DNA from 4 places in the Streptomyces anthophorae genome. Region 2 is predicted to be linked to each of the others. Evidence: riboswitches for the same ligand, from Rfam matches in the RefSeq annotation. Region 2 holds a riboswitch; each other region holds the start of a gene.
The links. Region 2 has a riboswitch for cyclic di-AMP ahead of ACNYS0_RS24415 (transglycosylase family protein). Riboswitches for the same ligand answer to the same signal wherever they lie in the genome.

Region 1 (4,844 bases), 1.5 Mb from region 2:
ATCGACCCGCTGCCCTGGCTGCGCAGCCACGGCCTCAACCCGAACTGAGCCGCCCCTCTCGGGACAGCTCGTCCCGGACCGAGCCGCCCGCCCCGGGGTGAGCGGCTCGGCCGCGGCTACAGCTTCTCGACCGGCGCGTACCGCAGCAGCAGGCGCTTCGGCTTCGGGTCGCCGAAGTCGATGGACGCCTCCGACTTGTCGCCCGTGCCCGACACGCCCACCACCGTGCCGAGCCCGAACTGGTCGTGCGTGACGCGGTCGCCGACGGCGAGGGCCACCACCGGCTTGGAGTTCGCCCGGCTCGTGGCGAAGGCCGGTGTCGAGCCCGTGCGGGAGCGCGAGGACGACAGGGAGGCCGCGATGCCGCCACCGATGCTCTTCGTCGAGGCCGCCGGTGTGGACGGGCCTGTGCGCTTCCAGTCCAGGTGCCCGGCCGGGATCTCCTCCAGGAACCGGGAGGGCGGGTTGTACGAGGGCTGGCCCCAGGCGCTGCGCATGGAAGCGCGCGTCAGATAGAGGCGCTGGCGCGCGCGCGTGATGCCCACGTACGCGAGGCGGCGCTCCTCCTCCAGCTCCTTGGCCTGGCCGAGGGAGCGCATGTGCGGGAAGACGCCGTCCTCCAGGCCGGTCAGGAAGACGACCGGGAACTCCAGGCCCTTGGCGGTGTGCAGCGTCATCAGCGTGATGACGCCGTCGCTGTTCTCCTCGTCGTCCGGGATCTGGTCCGAGTCGGCGACGAGGGCGACGCGCTCCAGGAAGTCGGAGAGCCCTCCGCCGCCCGTCTCGGACTCGCCCTCCTCTCCCGCCTCCTGCTCGAATTCCAGGGCCACGGCGGCGAGTTCCTGAAGGTTCTCGATCCGGGTCTCGTCCTGCGGATCGGTGGAGGCCTGGAGCTCGGCGAGGTATCCGGTGCGCTCCAGGATCGCCTCGAGGACCGTGGCCGGGCCCGCGCCCGACTCCACGACCGTGCGGAGGTCCTCCATCAGCGTGTTGAACCGCTTCACGGCGTTCGCCGAGCGGGCCGCCATCCCGTACGCCTCGTCGACGCGGCGCAGCGCCTGCGGGAAGGAGATCTTCTCGCGCTGGGAGAGCGCGTCGATCATCGCTTCGGCGCGGTCGCCGATGCCGCGCTTGGGGACGTTGAGGATGCGGCGCAGCGGCACCGAGTCCTCGGGGTTGGAGAGCACCCGCAGGTAGGCCAGGACGTCCCTGACCTCCTTGCGCTCGTAGAAGCGGACGCCGCCGACGACCTTGTAGGGCAGGCCGGTCCTGATGAAGATCTCTTCGAAGACACGGGACTGCGCGTTCGTCCGGTAGAAGACCGCGACGTCACCCGCGAGCGCGTCGCCCGCGTCCGTGAGCCGGTCGATCTCGTCGGCGATGAACTGCGCCTCGTCGTGCTCGGTGTCCGCGACATAGCCCGTGATCTGGGCGCCGGGGCCCTCGTTCGTCCACAGGTTCTTGGGGCGGCGCGACTCGTTGCGCTCGATCACCGCGTTCGCCGCGCTGAGGATCGTCTGCGTGGAGCGGTAGTTCTGCTCCAGCATGATCGTCGTCGCGTTCGTGTAGTCCTCTTCGAACTGAAGGATGTTGCGGATCGTGGCGCCGCGGAACGCGTAGATCGACTGGTCCGCGTCACCCACGACGCACAGCTCGGCCGGGTCGGCGCCCTCGCCATCGGTGGGGCCGACCAGTTCCCTGACCAGCGCGTACTGCGCGTGGTTCGTGTCCTGGTACTCGTCGACGAGGACATGGCGGAAGCGGCGGCGGTAGTGCTCGGCGACGTCAGGGAACGCGCGCAGCAGGTTCACCGTCGTCATGATCAGGTCGTCGAAGTCCAGCGCGTTCGCCTCGCGGAGGCGGGCCTGGTACATCGCGTAGGCCTGGGCGAGGGTCTTCTCGAAGCCGTCGGCCGCGGTCGCCGCGAAGTCCTCCTCGTCGATCAGCTCGTTCTTGAGGTTGCTGATCTTGGCGCTGAAGGACTTCGGCGGGAACTTCTTCGGGTCGAGGTCCAGGTCGCGGCAGACGAGCGCCATGAGCCGCTTGCTGTCGGCGGCGTCGTAGATCGAGAAGGAGGACGTGAAGCCCAGCTTCTTGCTCTCCCGGCGCAGGATGCGGACGCAGGCGCTGTGGAACGTGGAGACCCACATCGCGTTGGCGCGCGGGCCCACCAGATCCTCGACGCGCTCCTTCATCTCGCCCGCGGCCTTGTTCGTGAACGTGATCGCGAGGATCTGGCCGGGGTGCACGCCGCGCTGGGCGAGCAGGTAGGCGATGCGGTGCGTGAGGACGCGGGTCTTGCCGGATCCGGCGCCGGCGACGATGAGCAGGGGGGAGCCGCCGTGCACCACGGCCGCGCGCTGGTTCTCGTTCAACCCCTCCAGGAGGGAGGCCGGGTCGAGGACCGGGCGCGGGGCGCCGTCCCGGTAGTGCGTGTCCCTGTCCACGGGCATGCCGGGGTTCCCGCCGAACAGGTCGTCCGGCATCGGCTCCGGGGCCCCGTCGTCGTACTCGGGGTCCGGGGGCGGCGGCGGGGGTTCCTCCGCACCCTTCTGGAGGCCGGTCAGGAAGCTGTCGTCAAAGAGGCTGCTCATCGCTCTACGAGTCTAGGCCGCCCCACTGACAACCCGTGGCTGCCTTCGGAACTCCAAGGCCCCGCCCGGAACCCCGAGGCCCCGCCAGAGGGCAGATCACGAAAATGTATCGGGCATATCGAACATCAACCTTCACAGCAGCCACACGAGTTGGCTACGGTGCAGCCGGGCAGTCCGTCCCCCCGTCCGCGAATGTCGCGGCGAGCGGGCAGCCCCCGCCGAGTCCCGTACGCCGTAAGGCAGGGAACCGGGGACCCAACCGACCTTGGGGTGAATCGGTCAGCCGACCGTAGGGCAGCCTTCCACGCCCGAACCCGACAGCTAACCCGGTAGGCGGACGACGGAAGGAGTCGCCTGCCTTGGCGTCGCACCGCAAGCCCCGCAGCCGTTCCCGGATGACCGGCGGCCTTCGCACGACCCCCGCGATCGGTATCACCACCGCCGCCCTCACCTCCGTGGCACTGCTCTCCCAGACGGCGCAGGCCGCGCCGACGCAGCCGTCGTCCAAGCCGCGCCTCGAAGAGGTGCAGAAGAAGGTCGACACCCTCTACCGGCAGGCCGAGGTCGCCACCCAGAAGTACAACGGGGCGAAGGAACGGACCGACGCCAAGAAGCAGCAGGTGGACAAGCTCCTCGACGATGTCGCGCAGCGCACCGAGGAGATGAACACGGCCCGCCAGAAGCTCGGCAGATACGCCGCCGAGCAGTACCGCTCGGGCAGCGTGAGCGACACCGCGACCATGTTCCTCGCGGACGACCCGGAGGACTACTTCTCGCAGCGCCAGCTGATGAGCCGGCTGACCGACGAGCAGAAGAAGTCGATCGACGACTATCAGAAGCAGACGCGCGAGACCGCGAAGAAGCGCACCGAGGCGCAGTCGAGCCTCCAGGACCTCACCGAGTCGCAGACCGAGCTGAGGTCGACGAAGGAGACCGTGCAGACGAAGCTCTCCGACGCGCGGGAGCTGCTGTCCAAGCTGACCGCCGAGGAGAAGGCGCGGCTCGCGGCGATCGAGAAGGCCAAGGAGGAGGCCGCCCGCAAGAAGGCGGCGGAGCTGGCCGAGAAGCAGAGGGCCGCGGAGGCGGCGAAGCGGAAGGCGGCCGAGGCGGCGAAGGAGCGGGAGCAGTCGTCCGGCTCGTCCTCCGGTTCCTCTTCCGGCTCCTCGGGGTCCTCCTCCGGCTCGTCGGACGCCTCGTACGCCACGAAGGCCGCGCAGGCGCTCGCGTTCGCCAAGGCGCAGGAGGGCAAGCCGTACGTGTGGGGCGCCACGGGGCCGGACTCGTACGACTGCTCGGGCCTGACGCAGGCGGCGTGGAAGTCCGCCGGGATCTCGCTGCCGCGGACGACCTGGGACCAGGTCGAGATCGGCAAGACGGTGCCGCTCTCCGACATCCAACCCGGTGACCTGGTGTTCTTCTATGACGACATCAGCCACGTGGGCATGTACATGGGCGGCGGCATGATGGTGCACGCGCCGAAGCCGGGCGCGGTCGTGCGCGAGGAGTCGATCTACTACGACGGCACGTCCTCGATCCACAGCGTGGTGCGGCCGGCCTGACGTACGTACGCGGAAGGGCCCGGCAGGTACGTCCCCTGCCGGGCCCTTCCACGTGTGCGGCCTGCGCGGTCGCTCAGGTCCAGAGCACCGCGATGAAGATGTTGGCGACGGTGAGCGCGCCGACGGCGATGAACAGGCCCTTCTCCGCCTTCGCCCCCTCCTCGTCGTCCCGCTTCACGTAGACGATGCCGAGGATCACGATCAGGAGCGCGAGCTTCACACCGATCTTGATGTTGTTCACGGCGCTGCCGTCGGCCTGGTTGAGGCCGACCAGGGCGACGCCGGTCACCAGCATGGTCAGGGCGCCGTGCAGCATCGCCTTGTTGAAGCGGGCCGCGCCCTCCTTCATCGCCGACATCTGCGTGAGGAAGCCGCCGAGCAGCGAGGCGATGCCGATGATGTGCAGGCCGACGAAGAGGTGGATGAGTACGTCCATGGTTCGGAGCCTAACCGGACGCCCATGGGCCACTACGGGCGCCCCTTTGCCACTCCGTTATCACTCTCCGACACCATCCGTAACAAACAGACCAGTTGCGAACAATCCGGCACCAACCCGTTACGCAGAGGTTTAGCGTCCTTCCTCAGGTGACCGGCTCCCCACCGCCGCCCGGGCCAGGGGCGGCAGTCGGACACCACCGCCGAGAAAGGTCCGGCGGCGGCCCGCTCCCCCTGTGCGGGCCGCCGCCGGACG
Region 2 (4,844 bases):
CTCGACCTCTCCCGCCGCGACAACCAGCACCTCGGCTACGGGCACGGCATCCACTACTGCCTCGGCGCTCCGCTCGCCCGCCTGGAGGGACAGGCCGCCCTCGGCACGCTCCTGACCCGCCTTCCGGACCTGCGACTTGCGGTGGAACCGACCGATTTGCGGTGGCGCGGCGGGCTCATCATGCGCGGACTGCGCACGCTCCCGGTGGAGTTCACCCCGCGTCAGAATCCGGTCGGAACTGACGGCCCGTCAACAATGTGACTTTCACGTGATCTACGCTGCATCGACTTGTGACAGGCGTTCGAGTGCCGCTACGTTCACGGATCATCGCGACACATGCACAACTCGCACCACTTGCACCACCCGTCGCGCGTAGCAGCATCAGTCTCGCGAAAGGCAAACGCATGCTCTCCGGGAACGGTCGTCACCGTCGCCCCCGTCAGGCACCTGCTCTCGTCGTCGCCGCCGGAGTCACCGGCAGCGCCATCGCGATCCCGCTGTTCGCCGCGAGCGGCGCGAGTGCCGCGACCACGCAGGCGTGGGACAAGCTCGCCGAGTGCGAGAGCGGCGGCCAGTGGAGCCTGGACGCCGGTAACGGCTACTACGGCGGCCTCCAGTTCACGCAGGAGAGATGGGAGGAGTTCGGGGGGCTCGACTACGCCCCGCGCGCCGACCAGGCCAGCCGCTCGCAGCAGATAGCCGTCGCCGAGAAGGTTCTCGACGACAAGGGGCCGAGTGCCTGGCCGATGTGCTCGCTCACCTCGGACCTCACCAAGGAGGACGGATCGGCGGACGTCGACCCGGGCGTGTCCGCGTCGCCGTCGGCGCAGCCCTCCGGGTCGTCCGACACCGACGCCGACAGCGCGTCGGACGAGGACGCGGGCAAGGCGGGCTCCACGGATTCGACCGATCCGACCGCATCGGCCGATGCGGCCGATGGGGCTGATGCGGCCGATTCGGGAGACAAGGGTCACGACGAGGCCGACGACTCCCACGTGTCGGGGGATACCTCCGGTAGCAAGGCCGAGGACTCCCCGACCCCCTCAAGTGACAAGTCCCACGCGCCTTCTGACGACGCCCCCGCCGAGACGGCCTCGCCGTCCGCCCCGCCCTCCGGTGAGGCCTCGGGCGACGCCACGTCCGGCCGCCACCGCGGCGACCGCGCCGACGACGACGGTTCCGGCTCCCGTGGGGGAGAGGGACGGCACGCCTCGCGCGACGACAAGCGCGACGGAGGCACGTACGAGGTGCACGCCGGCGACAACCTCTGGGACATCGCGAAGGCCCAGGACGTGCACGGCGGCTGGGACGCGCTCTACGAGCGGAACAAGGAGACGGTCGGTACCGACCCAGACCTCATCCTTCCTGGTCAGAGCCTGGATCTTGGGGACGGATCGGACAAAAGGTAGCTGGGGTTCCGGCCGGTTGAGGGGGCTTTGTCCGGTGTCGATCGAGTGAGACATGGGTCTCAAAGCCCCTGATCGACTTTGAAATCGGGCGGATCGACCGCTTACGTTCGTGACCGCTCGCTTCAGCGGGCCCCGACGGATGTCACGCCGAATCCTGCCAACGTCCGTACGGGAACAGTCGTCGCGTAAGCGCCGTAGGCAGGAGCGGGGGACCCAGGTAAGCGCCCTTCCGGGAGACCGGACGGGCTTGGGGTTAAGCAGCGCACAAGGATGCGTCTGCCGGGCACTCACTGGCCCGAACCCGACAGCTCACCTCGCAGGCGTCGGTGAGGAGAGATCTCCATGCTGTTTTCCGGCAAGAACAAGCACCGCCGCCCGTCCAAGGCCGTCCGCGTCGCCACGCTCGGCGGCGTCGCCGCTGCCGCCGTCGCCGTGCCGCTGATGGGTGCGACCTCCGCCTCCGCCGCCACCACCTCCGAGTGGGACCAGGTCGCGCAGTGCGAGTCCGGTGGCAACTGGTCCACCAACACCGGCAACGGTTTCTACGGCGGTCTCCAGTTCTCGTCCTCCACCTGGTCCGCCTACGGCGGCGACCAGTACGCCTCCACCGCCGACCAGGCGTCCAAGGCGCAGCAGATAGCCGTCGGCGAGAAGGTTCTCGCCTCCCAGGGCAGCGGTGCCTGGCCGAACTGCGGCTCGGGCCTGTCCTCCACCCCGAACGAGGGTGGCGGCGACGACTCGTCCGCGCAGCAGGCTCCGAAGCAGGAGACCCAGCAGCGCGCCGACCGTTCCGAGCAGCGTCAGCAGCCGCAGCAGGAGGCCCCGAAGCAGGAGGCTCCCAAGCAGGCCGCCCCGAAGCAGGACACCGTCACCACCCCGACCGGCAAGAAGGTCGAGAAGGGCGACGGCGAGTACAAGGTCGAGTCCGGCGACACCCTCAGCAAGATCGCCGAGGCGCACGGCACGTCCTGGCAGCAGCTGTTCGAGAAGAACAAGGACATCGTCAAGGACGCCGACCTGATCTACCCGGGTCAGCAGCTGCACCTCAGCTAAGACGTCCGGTCCGCACAGGACCACCGGTCCGCACAGGGCCCCAGGCCCTCCCAGGCCATCAGGCACGGGCTCGGCATCGGCGGACGCCGAGCCCCGCCGCACCCCGTCCCCACGGGCCGCTCACTTCGGCGACCTCCGTCCCGCTCAGCCGGGCCGGGGGTCGCTGTTTTTGTTCCGTTAAGGAACATTTCGCTGTGGGCGTTGTCCACGAGACGGGCGTTCGGATGGCCGATGCCCGCGAGCCGGTTACGCTCAGGGGTGCGGGACCACGTATCCATGCAGCCGCCCGCATAGCCTGCGTCACATCCCAGAAGGAGATGCTCGTGCCGTCCATCGACGTCGTCGTAGCCCGGGAAATCCTGGACTCCCGAGGCAACCCCACGGTCGAGGTCGAGGTCGGCCTCGACGACGGGAGCACCGGCCGCGCGGCCGTCCCGTCGGGTGCCTCCACCGGTGCCTTCGAGGCCATCGAACTCCGCGACGGTGACCCGAACCGTTACCAGGGCAAGGGCGTCGAGAAGGCCGTCCTCGCCGTCATCGAGCAGATCGGCCCGGAGCTCGTCGGGTACGACGCCACCGAGCAGCGCCTGATCGACCAGGCGATGTTCGACCTGGACGCCACCGACAACAAGGGCTCGCTCGGCGCCAACGCCATCCTCGGCGTCTCGCTCGCCGTCGCGCACGCCGCTTCCGAGGCGTCCGACCTGCCGCTCTTCCGCTACCTCGGCGGTCCGAACGCGCACCTTCTCCCGGTGCCGATGATGAACATCCTGAACGGTGGGTCGCACGCCGACTCCAACGTCGACATCCAGGAGTTCATGATCGCCCCGATCGGCGCGGAGTCCTTCTCCGAGGCCCTGCGCTGGGGCGCCGAGGTCTACCACACGCTGAAGAAGGTCCTGAAGAGCAAGGGCCTGGCCACCGGCCTGGGCGACGAGGGCGGCTTCGCCCCGAACCTGGGCTCGAACCGTGAGGCCCTCGACCTGATCCTCGAGGCCATCAAGGAAGCCGGTTACGTCCCCGGCCAGCAGATCGCCCTCGCCCTCGACGTCGCCGCCTCCGAGTTCTACAAGGACGGCAAGTACCAGTTCGAGGGCAAGGAGCGCTCCGCCGCCGAGATGACGGAGTACTACGAGGAGCTCGTCTCCGCGTACCCGCTCGTCTCCATCGAGGACCCGCTGTACGAGGACGACTGGGCCGGCTGGAACGTCATCACCGAGAAGCTGGGCGACAAGGTCCAGCTCGTCGGCGACGACCTCTTCGTCACCAACCCGGAGCGCCTCGCCCGCGGCATCGAGGAGAACTCGGCGAACGCCCTGCTCGTGAAGGTGAACCAGATCGGTTCGCTGACCGAGACCCTGGACGCCGTCGAGCTCGCCCAGCGCAACGGGTTCAAGTGCATGATGTCGCACCGCTCCGGTGAGACCGAGGACGTGACGATCGCGGACCTCGCCGTCGCCACGAACTGCGGCCAGATCAAGACCGGCGCCCCGGCCCGCTCGGAGCGCGTCGCCAAGTACAACCAGCTCCTGCGCATCGAGGAGATCCTGGACGACGCGGCGGTCTACGCCGGTCGCAGCGCATTTCCCCGCTTCAAGGGCTGAGCCTCACTGAGGCAGCAGTTCCGTACGTCCCCGCACTCGGTCCCGTACCGTGTGCGGGGACGTACGTACGTGAGCCGTGAGCGGCGACGGGGAGGCGGAGCAGGCGATGCCCGGAAAGGTCCGAGACAGGGACTCCAGAGATCGCTTCTCGACGGCCACCCGCCTGCGTGTGCTGGGCGAGCAGACCGCCGAGCGCGTCTACCGCTCGCAGAACAAGCGGCAGGCCCGCCGCTCCCGGCTCACGGGCCGCGCGGCGCTGCTGGCCCTCGTCCTGTGCACCCTCGTGGTCGCGCTCGCGTATCCGATAAGGCAGTACGTGTCGCAGCGCGGCGAGATCGAGGACCTGCGGCGCCAGCAGCAGGAGGCCAAGGAGCGGGTCGACAAGCTGCGTGACCAGAAGGCCCGCTGGCAGGACGACTCGTTCGCCGAGCAGCGGATCCGGGAGCGCCTGCACATGGTGATGCCGGGCGAGACCGGCTATGTGGTGCCGAGCGAGCGCACCGCCGCCGAGCGCGCCGAGCAGGGCGCGGAGGACCGCCCCTGGTACTCCAACGTCTGGGACGGCGTCGACAAGGCCGACCAGGCCGACAACTGACGAACACTGAAGGAAACACCCGAGCGATGGAAACCCCCCCGCCGCAGACCGAGCCCACCGCGCCCACGGACGCCGACATCCAGGCGTTCAAGGAGCAGCTGGGGCGCCCGCCGCGCGGCCTGCGCGCCATCGCGCACCGCTGCCCCTGCGGCAACCCGGACGTGGTCGAGACGGCCCCGCGCC
Region 3 (4,844 bases), 3.6 Mb from region 2:
CAGGCGCGTCCACACGTACGGGCCGCCCTGCACGGGGAAGGCGGATCCGAGTTCGGCCACGAGCAGGCCGTAGGGGAGGAAGAAGACGACGGCGAGGATGACCATCCAGGTCAGACCCTGCGGGCCCTGGGCCGCGACGGAGCCGATGGTGTCCAGGCCGACGAGCGTGCAGATGAGGAAGAACAGCACGTCCAGCCGGCGCAGATCCTTGCGCAGCCGTGAGCGCTGCTCGCCCCAGCCTTCGGAGAGGTCGGGCTCGTCCCCGGCGGGCGGGGTCGGCGAGAGGGATGGCGCTTGGGTCACGATTGCTCCTGGCGAGAACAGAACGAGGACGGCACGGACAGCTCTTGGGTTCCTGCTGGGGCCGCGCCTACCCCCGTCCAACCGACTTATTGACTGAACGGACAGTCAGTAGTGGAACGTGACGTGACTGTGACCTGTGCGACGCCGGGGCGTCAAGAGTCCTGCACGCAACAAGTCCGCACACAAGAACAACTAGGCTTGCCACGTGACCAGAGTCCGGTTGAGCGTGGCCGAGCGGCGTGAAGAGCTGCTGACGGCCGCCATCGAGCAGATCGAGGCGCGCGGGGTCGCCGCCGTGCGCATCGCCGACGTGGCATCGGCGCTCGGCGTGAGCAACGCGCTGGTGCTGTACCACTTCTCGACGAAGGAGAAGCTCGTCGCGGCCGCGTTCGCGCACGCCTCCGAGAGCGACCTGGCCCATCTGCGCAAGCTGCTCGGCCGCCGCACGACCGCCCTGAAGCGGCTGCGCGCCGCGGTGCGCTGGTACGCGCCGACGGGGCAGGCCAAGGGGTGGCGGCTGTGGATCGAGGGCTGGGCGGCGGCGCTGCGCGAGCCCGCACTGCGGGAGGTCACGCGGGACCTCGACCGGCAGTGGAAGGCGGCGCTCGCGGAGGTGGTGGCCGAGGGCGTGGCGGCGGGCGAGTTCGCCTGCGCGGACCCGATGGGGGCGGCGCTGCGGATCACGGCCCTGCTCGACGGGCTCGCCGTGCAGGTGACCGCGTACGAGGGCAGGTCGGCCGCGGTGTCGCGGGCCCGCATGCAGGAGTGGGTGGACGAGGCGCTCGCCCGCGAACTGGGGCTCGAGCGCGCGGAGTTGACGGGGGCGGGGCGCTGACGGAAACCCGTCAGCGCCGCCGTACCGCCGAGGTCAGTGCGTCAGGACGCCGCCTCCAGGTGCGCCTTCACCGCGTGCGGGTCCACGAAGCCCTTGGCCTGCACCCGGTCGCCGGAGGACTCGCCGCGCAGCCGGCGCCCGATCCACGGCACCAGGAACTCCCGCGCCCAGTGGATGTCGTCGCGCCGCACCTCGAACGTGCCGCGCGGCGGCAGCAGCGGCCACGCCTGCTCGGGGTCGGCCGGCACCTCGACGCCGAGCGCCTGGGCGGCGCGCAGCGCCACCCGGGTGTGCCCCTCGGGCGACAGGTGGAGGCGGTCGTCGTCCCAGGCCCTGCGGTCCTGGACGGACTTCAGCGACCACAGGTCGAGCACCGGGCAGCCGTACCGGTCGGCGATGGCCCGCACATGCATGTTGTACGTGGCGATCTTGCCGCGCAGGTGCTTGAGCACGGCCACGTCACGGGTGTCGAACCCGGTGGCCACCATGACGGTGCCCGCCGCGTCGGCGAGCCTGGCGACGGCCTTCTCGAAGCGTTCGGCCACGTCGTCCGGGTCGGTGCCGGGGCGGATGATGTCGTTGCCACCGGCGACCAGGGTCACCAGGTCGGGGGCGAGCTCGATCGCCTTGGGGACCTGGTCCGCGACGATCTGGTCGATGAGCTTGCCGCGCACCGCCAGGTTCGCGTACTTGAAGGTGTCCTCGGGGACACGGTCGTCCAGGAGGACGGCGAGCCGGTCGGCCCAGCCGGCGAACTTTCCGTCGGGGCCGGGGTCGCCGACCCCTTCGGTGAAACTGTCGCCCACGGCCGCGTAGGACCGGATCGTGCCGTTGAGTGAGTCCGTGAGTGCTCTCGATTCGTTTGCCACGACCACACATCTTTCACCCTCGGATGTGACCTACGCGACCGTAGCCAGGGGTTGACGCGTGGTGAGATAGCCCACTCGCCACCTGGGGAATAAGTGCGCGAACGCACTTCGGCGCCCGGGGAAGATCCCCGGGCGCCGAAGAGAGCGGGTCGTCGCGTCCGCTACGAACGGTCTCAGGCGTCCACGCCGTGCTCGCTCAGGTAGGCGATCGGGTCGATGTCCGAGCCGTAGTCCGCGGTGGTGCGGATCTCGAAGTGCAGGTGCGGTCCGGTGACGTTGCCCGTCGCGCCGGACTTGGCGATCTCCTGGCCGGCCGTCACGGTGTCGCCCTGGGCGACACCGATCGAGGACAGGTGGCCGTACTGGGAGAAGTGGCCGTCGGCGTGCTCGATGACGACCTCGTTGCCGTAGGCGCCGCCCGAGCCGGTCGACACGACGGTGCCGTCGGCGATCGACTTCACGGAGGTGCCGGTCGGGATCGAGTAGTCGGCGCCGGTGTGGCTGCCGCTGGACCACATGGAGCCGGAGTTGCCGTAGCCGTGCCCCTTGGCGCCGTCGACCGGCGCCACGTAGTCGCCGGAGGCGGTGGTCTTGGCGCTCGTCTGCGTGGCGGTGGCCTCGCCCGCGGAGCCGCCCTGGGCCGCGCCGCCGAGGTTCAGCTCGACGCCGATCTTGAGGTGGTCGGCGTTGGGGCCGACGGCGTCCTTGTTGTCCTCGTACAGCTTCTTCCAGCCGCCGTCGACGTCCTGCGCCTTGGCGATCTTCGAGAGCGTGTCACCGGCCTTGACGGTGTACGTCGTGGCGTCGGCGGCAGGGCCGGACGTCGCGGCCTGCGCGCCGGTGGCGCCCATCAGCGGCAGCGCCACGGCGACTCCACCGGCGGAGGCGACGGCGGCGACACGGGCGATGCGGCGGGAGGTCGAAAGGCGGTGCTTTCCCTTTGCGGGCATGCTGAATTTCCTCTCCGTCGCCTACGAGGTGAGCTGTCGGGTTCGGGCTGGAGATGCCCGGCCGCACCCGGAGTACGGGCACGGCTTCACCCCAAGCCGCTTCGGGAAATCCCCCTACGCGGCGTCTTGCGTGTGGGTCCCCCGCTCCTGCCGTGACGGGTAGTCGAAAGGAATCCGGGCGGCGGCAGGACTAGGCGTTCCGACCGGATTGATTGGTGACCGTAGGCGAACCGCAATGGTGGCGACAACTGCCGAATTCTCCTGCGGCGGCAATTCCTTGGGTTTCACAGGCCGCCCTGCGTAACCCTGCGTCGACATTCCCCGCTTTACCAACGCCATACCTTCGGGGATTACTGGGGAGGCAATCGGGGCCGCCCGCCACACAGCGTCACGAACATGAGGCCGGTCACGCACACGCCTACAAGCCCCTTCGATTCATGCACAGTTGGCACAGAACGGAGTGAATCGGACAGATGGTTGCCTGTGGAACCGATGTCGTATCGTCAGGAGCGCGCCCGCCGGCGACCCAACGCCGGTGCACCGATTGGGAGGAGCCCCTGTGACGCAGCACGCACCGTCCACCGAGCCCGAGCTGACCGGAGTGCGCAACTTCCGAGACGTGGGCGGCCTGCCCACCGTGGACGGCCGGCGCGTGCGCCAGGGCGTGCTGTTCCGCAGCGGTCACCTGGCCCACGCCACGGCCGAGGACTCGGCCTTCCTCTCCTCCCTCGGCCTGCACACGGTCTTCGACTTCCGCAACGCCGCGGACCAGCGGCTGGAGGGCGCGGACGTCGAGCTGCCCGGCGTGCGCAATCTGAACCTGCCGCTCAACGACCCGGCCGACGGCGCCGAATTCTGGGCCATGGTCCGCGACGGCGACATCGAGCAGCTGCGCCAGATCCTCTCCGAGGGCCGCGCGGCGAACCGCCTCGTCGAGTCCTACCGGACCATGATCAAGGAGCGCACCGCCGAGCACAGCCGCGTGCTGCACTCCCTCGCCGAGGACAGCCTCCCCGCGCTGATGCACTGCGCGGCCGGCAAGGACCGCGCGGGCCTGTCGATCGCGGTGACGCTGCTCGCGGTGGGCGTGGAGCGCGAGGCCATCGAGGCGGACTACCTCAAGTCGAACGAGAAGCACCGCCGCTACAACGTGCGCCGCACCGCCACCGCGAAGGACGCCTACTCCCCCGAGGTCATGGAGCTGCTCAGCCCGCTCTTCGACGCCCGCATCGAGTACCTGAACGCCGGCCTCGAGACCATCGACGAGGAGTGGGGCAGCACGGACCGCTACCTCGAAGAGGGCCTGAAGGTCTCCGCCGCCACGCGCGAGCGGCTGCGCGAGCGCCTGCTCGACTGACCGGCGGGCAGGGCAGCGGACCGACGGCCGACGCTCACCCCCGCCCGTCGCGCAGTGCCGCGCGGGCGGGGAGGGTCACGGCGAGCAGGCCGAGGCACACCGCGCCCCCGGCGAACGTGCCGTACAGCAGCGGCGGTATGTACGGGGACTCCCCCGTCATGCCGCGCATCATCGGGGTCAGCGTGATCATCGCGATGGTCGTGCCCAGCGCCACCCCCGCCGCCGACACCAGCAGGCTCTCCCAGCGCAGCATCCGCAGCACCTGGCGGCGCGTGGAGCCGACGAGGCGGAGCACGGTCAGTTCGCGACGGCGGTCCAGGACCGTCATCACCAGGGTGTTGACCGCCGCGACGGCCGCGAAGCCGCCCAGGACCGCGGCCATCATGTAGTTGGACCAGGCGCCCAGTTCGTCGTCCACGCTCTGCGCGACGGCGTACCCCGAGGCGTCGGTGACCTGGCCGAGCGCCGACAGCGGTCCGGCGTCCCCGCCGCGCACCAGCAGCGTGCCGTCGAAGCCCGAGGTGACATGT
Region 4 (4,844 bases), 2.7 Mb from region 2:
GGCCTGACAGCGACCGAGCACCGGCTGGCCAACGGCCTGCGCGTGGTGCTCTCCGAGGATCATCTGACCCCGGTCGCGGCGGTCTGCCTCTGGTACGACGTCGGCTCGCGCCACGAGGTCAAGGGCCGCACGGGCCTGGCTCACCTCTTCGAGCACCTGATGTTCCAAGGCTCGAAGCAGGTGCACGGCAACGGGCACTTCGAGTTCGTCCAGGGCGCGGGCGGCTCGCTCAACGGTACGACGAGCTTCGAGCGCACCAACTATTTCGAGACCATGCCCGCCCACCAGCTGGAGCTCGCGCTGTGGCTGGAGGCCGACCGCATGGGCTCGCTCCTGACGGCCCTCGACGACGAGTCGATGGAGAACCAGCGGGACGTCGTGAAGAACGAGCGCCGCCAGCGTTACGACAACGTGCCCTACGGCACGGCGTTCGAGAAGCTGACCGCCCTCATGTACCCCGAGGGGCACCCGTACCACCACACGCCCATCGGCTCCATGGCCGACCTGGACGCGGCCACCCTCGAAGACGCGCGGAACTTCTTCCGCACCTACTACGCGCCCAACAACGCGGTGCTGTCGATCGTCGGCGACATCGACCCCGAGCAGACGCTGGCCTGGGTCGAGAAGTACTTCGGCTCCATCCCCGGCCACGACGGCAAGCCCGCCCCGCGCGACGGCGCGCTCCCGGAGGTCATCGGCGAGCAGCAGCGCGAGGTCGTCGAGGAGGAGGTCCCGGCGCGCGCCCTGATGTCGGCCTACCGGCTGCCGCAGGACGGCACGCGTGCGTGCGACGCCGCCGACCTCGCCCTCACCGTCCTCGGCGGCGGCGAGTCCTCGCGCCTGTACAACCGGCTCGTACGCCGTGACCGCACCGCCGTGGCGGCCGGTTTCGGTCTGCTGCGCCTCGCCGGAGCGCCCTCGCTGGGCTGGCTGGACGTGAAGACCTCCGGAGACGTCGAGGTGCCGGTCATCGAGGCCGCCGTCGACGAGGAACTCGCCCGGTTCGCCGAGGAGGGCCCGAGCCCCGAGGAAATGGAGCGGGCCCAGGCCCAGTTGGAGCGCGAGTGGCTGGACCGCCTGGGCACGGTCTCGGGGCGCGCCGACGAGCTGTGCCGGTACGCCGTCCTGTTCGGCGACCCGCAGCTCGCCCTGACCGCCGTGGGGCGCGTCCTGGACGTGACCGCCGAGGAGGTCCAGGAGATCGCCAAGGCGCGCCTGCGTCCCGACAACCGCGCGTCCCTCGTGTACGAGCCGACCGCGCCCGCCGACACCGAGACCGCCGAGATCACCGAGGAGGCGGGCCAGTGACCGAGCAGCTCGCGAACATGGACTTCCACCCCCGGCCGCAGGCGGGCGAGCCCAAGCCGTGGGCGTTCCCGGCCCCGGAGCGCGGCGCGCTGCCCAACGGCCTGACGGTGCTGCGCTGCCACCGGCCCGGCCAGCAGGTCATCGCCGTCGAGGTGCACCTGGACGCGCCGCTGGACGCCGAACCGAAGGGGCTCGACGGCGTCTCGACCATCATGGCGCGGGCCTTCAACGAGGGCACCGACAAGCACTCCGCCGAGGAGTTCGCCGCCGAGCTGGAGCGCTGCGGCGCCACGATGGACGCGCACGCCGACCACCCCGGTGTCCGTGCCTCCCTCGAAGTGCCGGCCTCGCGCCTCTCCAAGGGCCTCGCCCTCCTGGCCGACGCCCTGCGCGCCCCCGCCTTCGACGACAGCGAGATCGAGCGCCTCGTCCGCAACCGCCTGGACGAGATCCCGCACGAGAGCGCCAACCCGGCCCGGCGCGCCGCCAAGGAGCTCTCCAAGCAGCTCTTCCCGGCCGACGCGCGCGTGTCGCGCCCGCGCCAGGGCACCGAGGAGACCGTCTCGGCCATCGACGCGGCGGCCGTGCGCGCCTTCTACGACCGCCACGTGCGCCCCGCCACCGCCACGGCCGTCGTCGTGGGCGACCTGACGGGCATCGACCTCGACGCGCTCCTCGCCGACACGCTCGGTGCCTGGACGGGCGACACCGCCGAGCCGCGCCCCGTGCCGCCGGTCGTCGCCGACGACACCGGCCGTGTGGTCATCGTGGACCGCCCGGGAGCCGTGCAGACGCAGTTGCTGATCGGCCGGATCGGACCGGACAAGCACGACCGTGTGTGGCCTGCTCAGGTCCTCGGCACGTACTGCCTGGGCGGCACCCTCACCTCGCGCCTGGACCGCGTCCTGCGCGAGGAGAAGGGCTACACCTACGGGGTGCGTTCCTTCGCCCAGGTGCTGCGCTCCGCGCCCGACGGCAGCGGTGCGGCGATGCTCGCCATCAGCGGCTCGGTGGACACGCCGAACACCGGTCCCGCGCTCGACGACCTGTGGAAGGTGCTGCGCACGCTGGCGGCCGGAGGACTGACGGACGCCGAACGGGACACCGCCGTACAGAACTTGGTGGGCGTGGCCCCGCTGAAGTTCGAGACCGCGGCGGCCGTCGCGAGCACCCTCGCCGACCAGGTCGAGCAGCATCTGCCGGACGACTTCCAGGCGCAGGTGTACCGCCAGCTGGCCGCCACGGGCACCGTGGAGGCCACCGCCGCGGTCGTGAGCGCGTTCCCCGCGGACCGTCTGGTGACGATCCTGGTGGGCGACGCCGCGCAGATCGAGGAGCCGGTCAAGGCGCTCGGCATCGGCGAAGTCACGGTGGTCGCGGGCTGAGTCCGCTTCCCGAGGAACACTCACGAAGCCCCGGCGCCGGTATCGGCGGCCGGGGCTTCGTGGCGTCCGTCACGATCATCTTCAATCACTACACGATCACAAATGTCCGAATTGATGTAGAGGTTGCCTCTCTGCCCTGTGGCGTGCACTACAAAAGCGGGGTTCTGTTTGTCGATCCAAAGACGCCCCGCTTAGCGTTCCCTCCGGCTGTCCGCCAGACGTACGTCGCGCCCGCGACACCGGACAGTCATCGCCGAGTCCCCGTGGTGCGAGCCAGGGGAGCCGGGGACCCACCGAAGTCCCTGGGGTGAATCGGGCGCTCTTCCCGCGAGGGGAGGGGGCCTGTAGGAGACCTTCCTGCTCCGAACCCGTCAGCTAACCCGGTAGGCGAGAAGGAAGGAAAGGACCAGCCACTTCATGGGGTTCACCCGTGCCACCGGGAAGCACCGCCGTCCCAGCCGCCTGACGCGTACCACCGCTCAGGTCGCGGGCGTCGCCGCCATCACCACGACGGGCGTGGTGGGCGGTCTCGCCGCCCCCGCCCTCGCCGCCGACACCGCGACAGCCCCGCACGACGGCCTCACGCAGGCCGTCGCCATCGGCGACTCCCTGGCCGAGCAGATCGACGCGCAGGCCACCGCGCAGCAGAAGGCCGCCGCCAAGGCGAAGGCCGAGGCCGAGGCCAAGAAGAAGGCCGAGGAGGCCAAGCGCAAGGCCGAGGCGGAGGCCAAGAAGCGTGCCGCGGAGAAGGCCGAGAAGGAGCGCGAGGCCAAGGAGCGCGCCGCCCGTGAGGCCGAGCGCAAGCGCCTGAACAGCTTCGTGTCGCCGATCGCCGGCTCGTACGTCTCCACCGCCTACCAGGCCGGCAGTGGCCTGTGGTCCTCCGGCAGCCACACCGGCATCGACTTCCACGCCTCCAGCGGCACTTCGGTGCACGCGGTCGGCATGGGAACCGTCGTCGAGGCCGGCTGGGGCGGGGCGTACGGCAACAACGTCGTGATCAAGATGAAGGACGGCACGTACACCCAGTACGGTCACATGTCCTCCATCGGCGTCTCCGTCGGCCAGGACGTCACCCCCGGCCAGCAGATCGGCCTCTCCGGGGCCACCGGCAACACCACGGGCCCGCACCTCCACTTCGAGGCCCGCACCGGCCCCGACTACGGCTCGGACATCGACCCCGTCGCGTACCTGCGCCAGCACGGTGTGAACGTCTGATCCGTCGCCACACTCCACGAAAGCCCCGGCTCGCCGAGCCGGGGCTTTCGCGTGCGCGGGTCCGCACTGTCCAAAAAATATCCCCGGATTCACTTCCCGCGTCGGAAATTCAACTCCGGTGGAATAGAGTCTTCGGGTAAACGTTCCGGCCGCGCGTCATTCGTGCTTGACCGGGCGTCAATCGACCGCGTAACGCGGGCGTTGAGGCGGAGGTCGAGTCATGCGCATTCCCGCGCAGTCGGTATGCACAGCGATCCGCGACGACATCGTCGCCGGCGTCTACGAGCGCGGCGGCAGGCTCACCGAGGAACTGCTCGCGCGTCGCTACGGGGTCTCGCGCGTGCCCGTCAGGGAGGCGCTGCGCACCCTGGAGGCGGAGGGGTTCGTCGTCACGCGCAGGCACGCGGGCGCGTGCGTGGCCGAACCCACCGAGCGGGAGGCGGCCGACCTCCTGGAGATCCGCATGCTGCTCGAACCCATGGGGGCCGCCCGCGCCGCGCAGCGCCGCACCGAGGCCCACCTCAAGGTCCTGCGTGGCCTGGTCAGGCTGGGCCAGGAGCGCTCCAGGCAGGGGCAGAGCGAGGATCTGCGCTCCCTCGGCAACTGGTTCCACGAGACGCTCGTGCAGGCCTCCGGCAGCCCAGGGCTGATCACCCTGCTCACCCAGCTCCGCCACAAGATCGCCTGGATGTACGCCGTGGAGAGCCCCGCCCGGCCGGCCGAGTCCTGGGCCGAGCACGGCGCCATCGTCGATGCCGTGGCGCGCGGCGACGCGGAGCGTGCGCGCGCCCTGGCCGCCCTGCACGCGGAGCGCGCGACGGCGGCCCACAGGCTGCGCGTCCCCCGCGCGGGCGAGCGTGTGAGGACTTCGCAACATGCAGTCAACACGGTGGGGCGTCAGGTTTAACAACACCGCCGTATACAAAGAAGTGC

Region 1: another riboswitch for cyclic di-AMP. It lies ahead of ACNYS0_RS16900 (C40 family peptidase); the one in region 2 lies ahead of ACNYS0_RS24415 (transglycosylase family protein).
Region 3: another riboswitch for cyclic di-AMP. It lies ahead of ACNYS0_RS08040 (M23 family metallopeptidase); the one in region 2 lies ahead of ACNYS0_RS24415 (transglycosylase family protein).
Region 4: another riboswitch for cyclic di-AMP. It lies ahead of ACNYS0_RS11790 (M23 family metallopeptidase); the one in region 2 lies ahead of ACNYS0_RS24415 (transglycosylase family protein).

What each region holds. Positions count from the first base shown of each region.
Region 1 is NZ_JBLWQQ010000001.1:3,793,784-3,798,627, forward strand. It holds gene ACNYS0_RS16890 (peptidoglycan DD-metalloendopeptidase family protein) at 1-48, shown strand, start outside; gene pcrA (DNA helicase PcrA) at 117-2,594, opposite strand; cyclic di-AMP (ydaO/yuaA leader) riboswitch at 2,801-2,945, shown strand; gene ACNYS0_RS16900 (C40 family peptidase) at 2,954-4,153, shown strand; gene ACNYS0_RS16905 (hypothetical protein) at 4,227-4,589, opposite strand.
Region 2 is NZ_JBLWQQ010000001.1:5,343,469-5,348,312, forward strand. It holds gene ACNYS0_RS24405 (cytochrome P450 family protein) at 1-261, shown strand, start outside; gene ACNYS0_RS24410 (transglycosylase family protein) at 405-1,409, shown strand; cyclic di-AMP (ydaO/yuaA leader) riboswitch at 1,590-1,747, shown strand; gene ACNYS0_RS24415 (transglycosylase family protein) at 1,752-2,462, shown strand; gene eno (phosphopyruvate hydratase) at 2,786-4,066, shown strand; gene ACNYS0_RS24425 (FtsB family cell division protein) at 4,173-4,661, shown strand; gene ACNYS0_RS24430 (DUF501 domain-containing protein) at 4,688-4,844, shown strand, end outside.
Region 3 is NZ_JBLWQQ010000001.1:1,770,760-1,775,603, forward strand. It holds gene ACNYS0_RS08025 (APC family permease) at 1-303, opposite strand, end outside; gene ACNYS0_RS08030 (TetR/AcrR family transcriptional regulator) at 509-1,138, shown strand; gene ACNYS0_RS08035 (SGNH/GDSL hydrolase family protein) at 1,180-1,962, opposite strand; gene ACNYS0_RS08040 (M23 family metallopeptidase) at 2,181-2,957, opposite strand; cyclic di-AMP (ydaO/yuaA leader) riboswitch at 2,961-3,148, opposite strand; gene ACNYS0_RS08045 (tyrosine-protein phosphatase) at 3,517-4,314, shown strand; gene ACNYS0_RS08050 (FtsX-like permease family protein) at 4,349-4,844, opposite strand, start outside.
Region 4 is NZ_JBLWQQ010000001.1:2,643,609-2,648,452, reverse strand. It holds gene ACNYS0_RS11800 (M16 family metallopeptidase) at 1-1,308, shown strand, start outside; gene ACNYS0_RS11795 (M16 family metallopeptidase) at 1,326-2,693, shown strand; cyclic di-AMP (ydaO/yuaA leader) riboswitch at 2,935-3,097, shown strand; gene ACNYS0_RS11790 (M23 family metallopeptidase) at 3,111-3,911, shown strand; gene ACNYS0_RS11785 (GntR family transcriptional regulator) at 4,132-4,818, shown strand.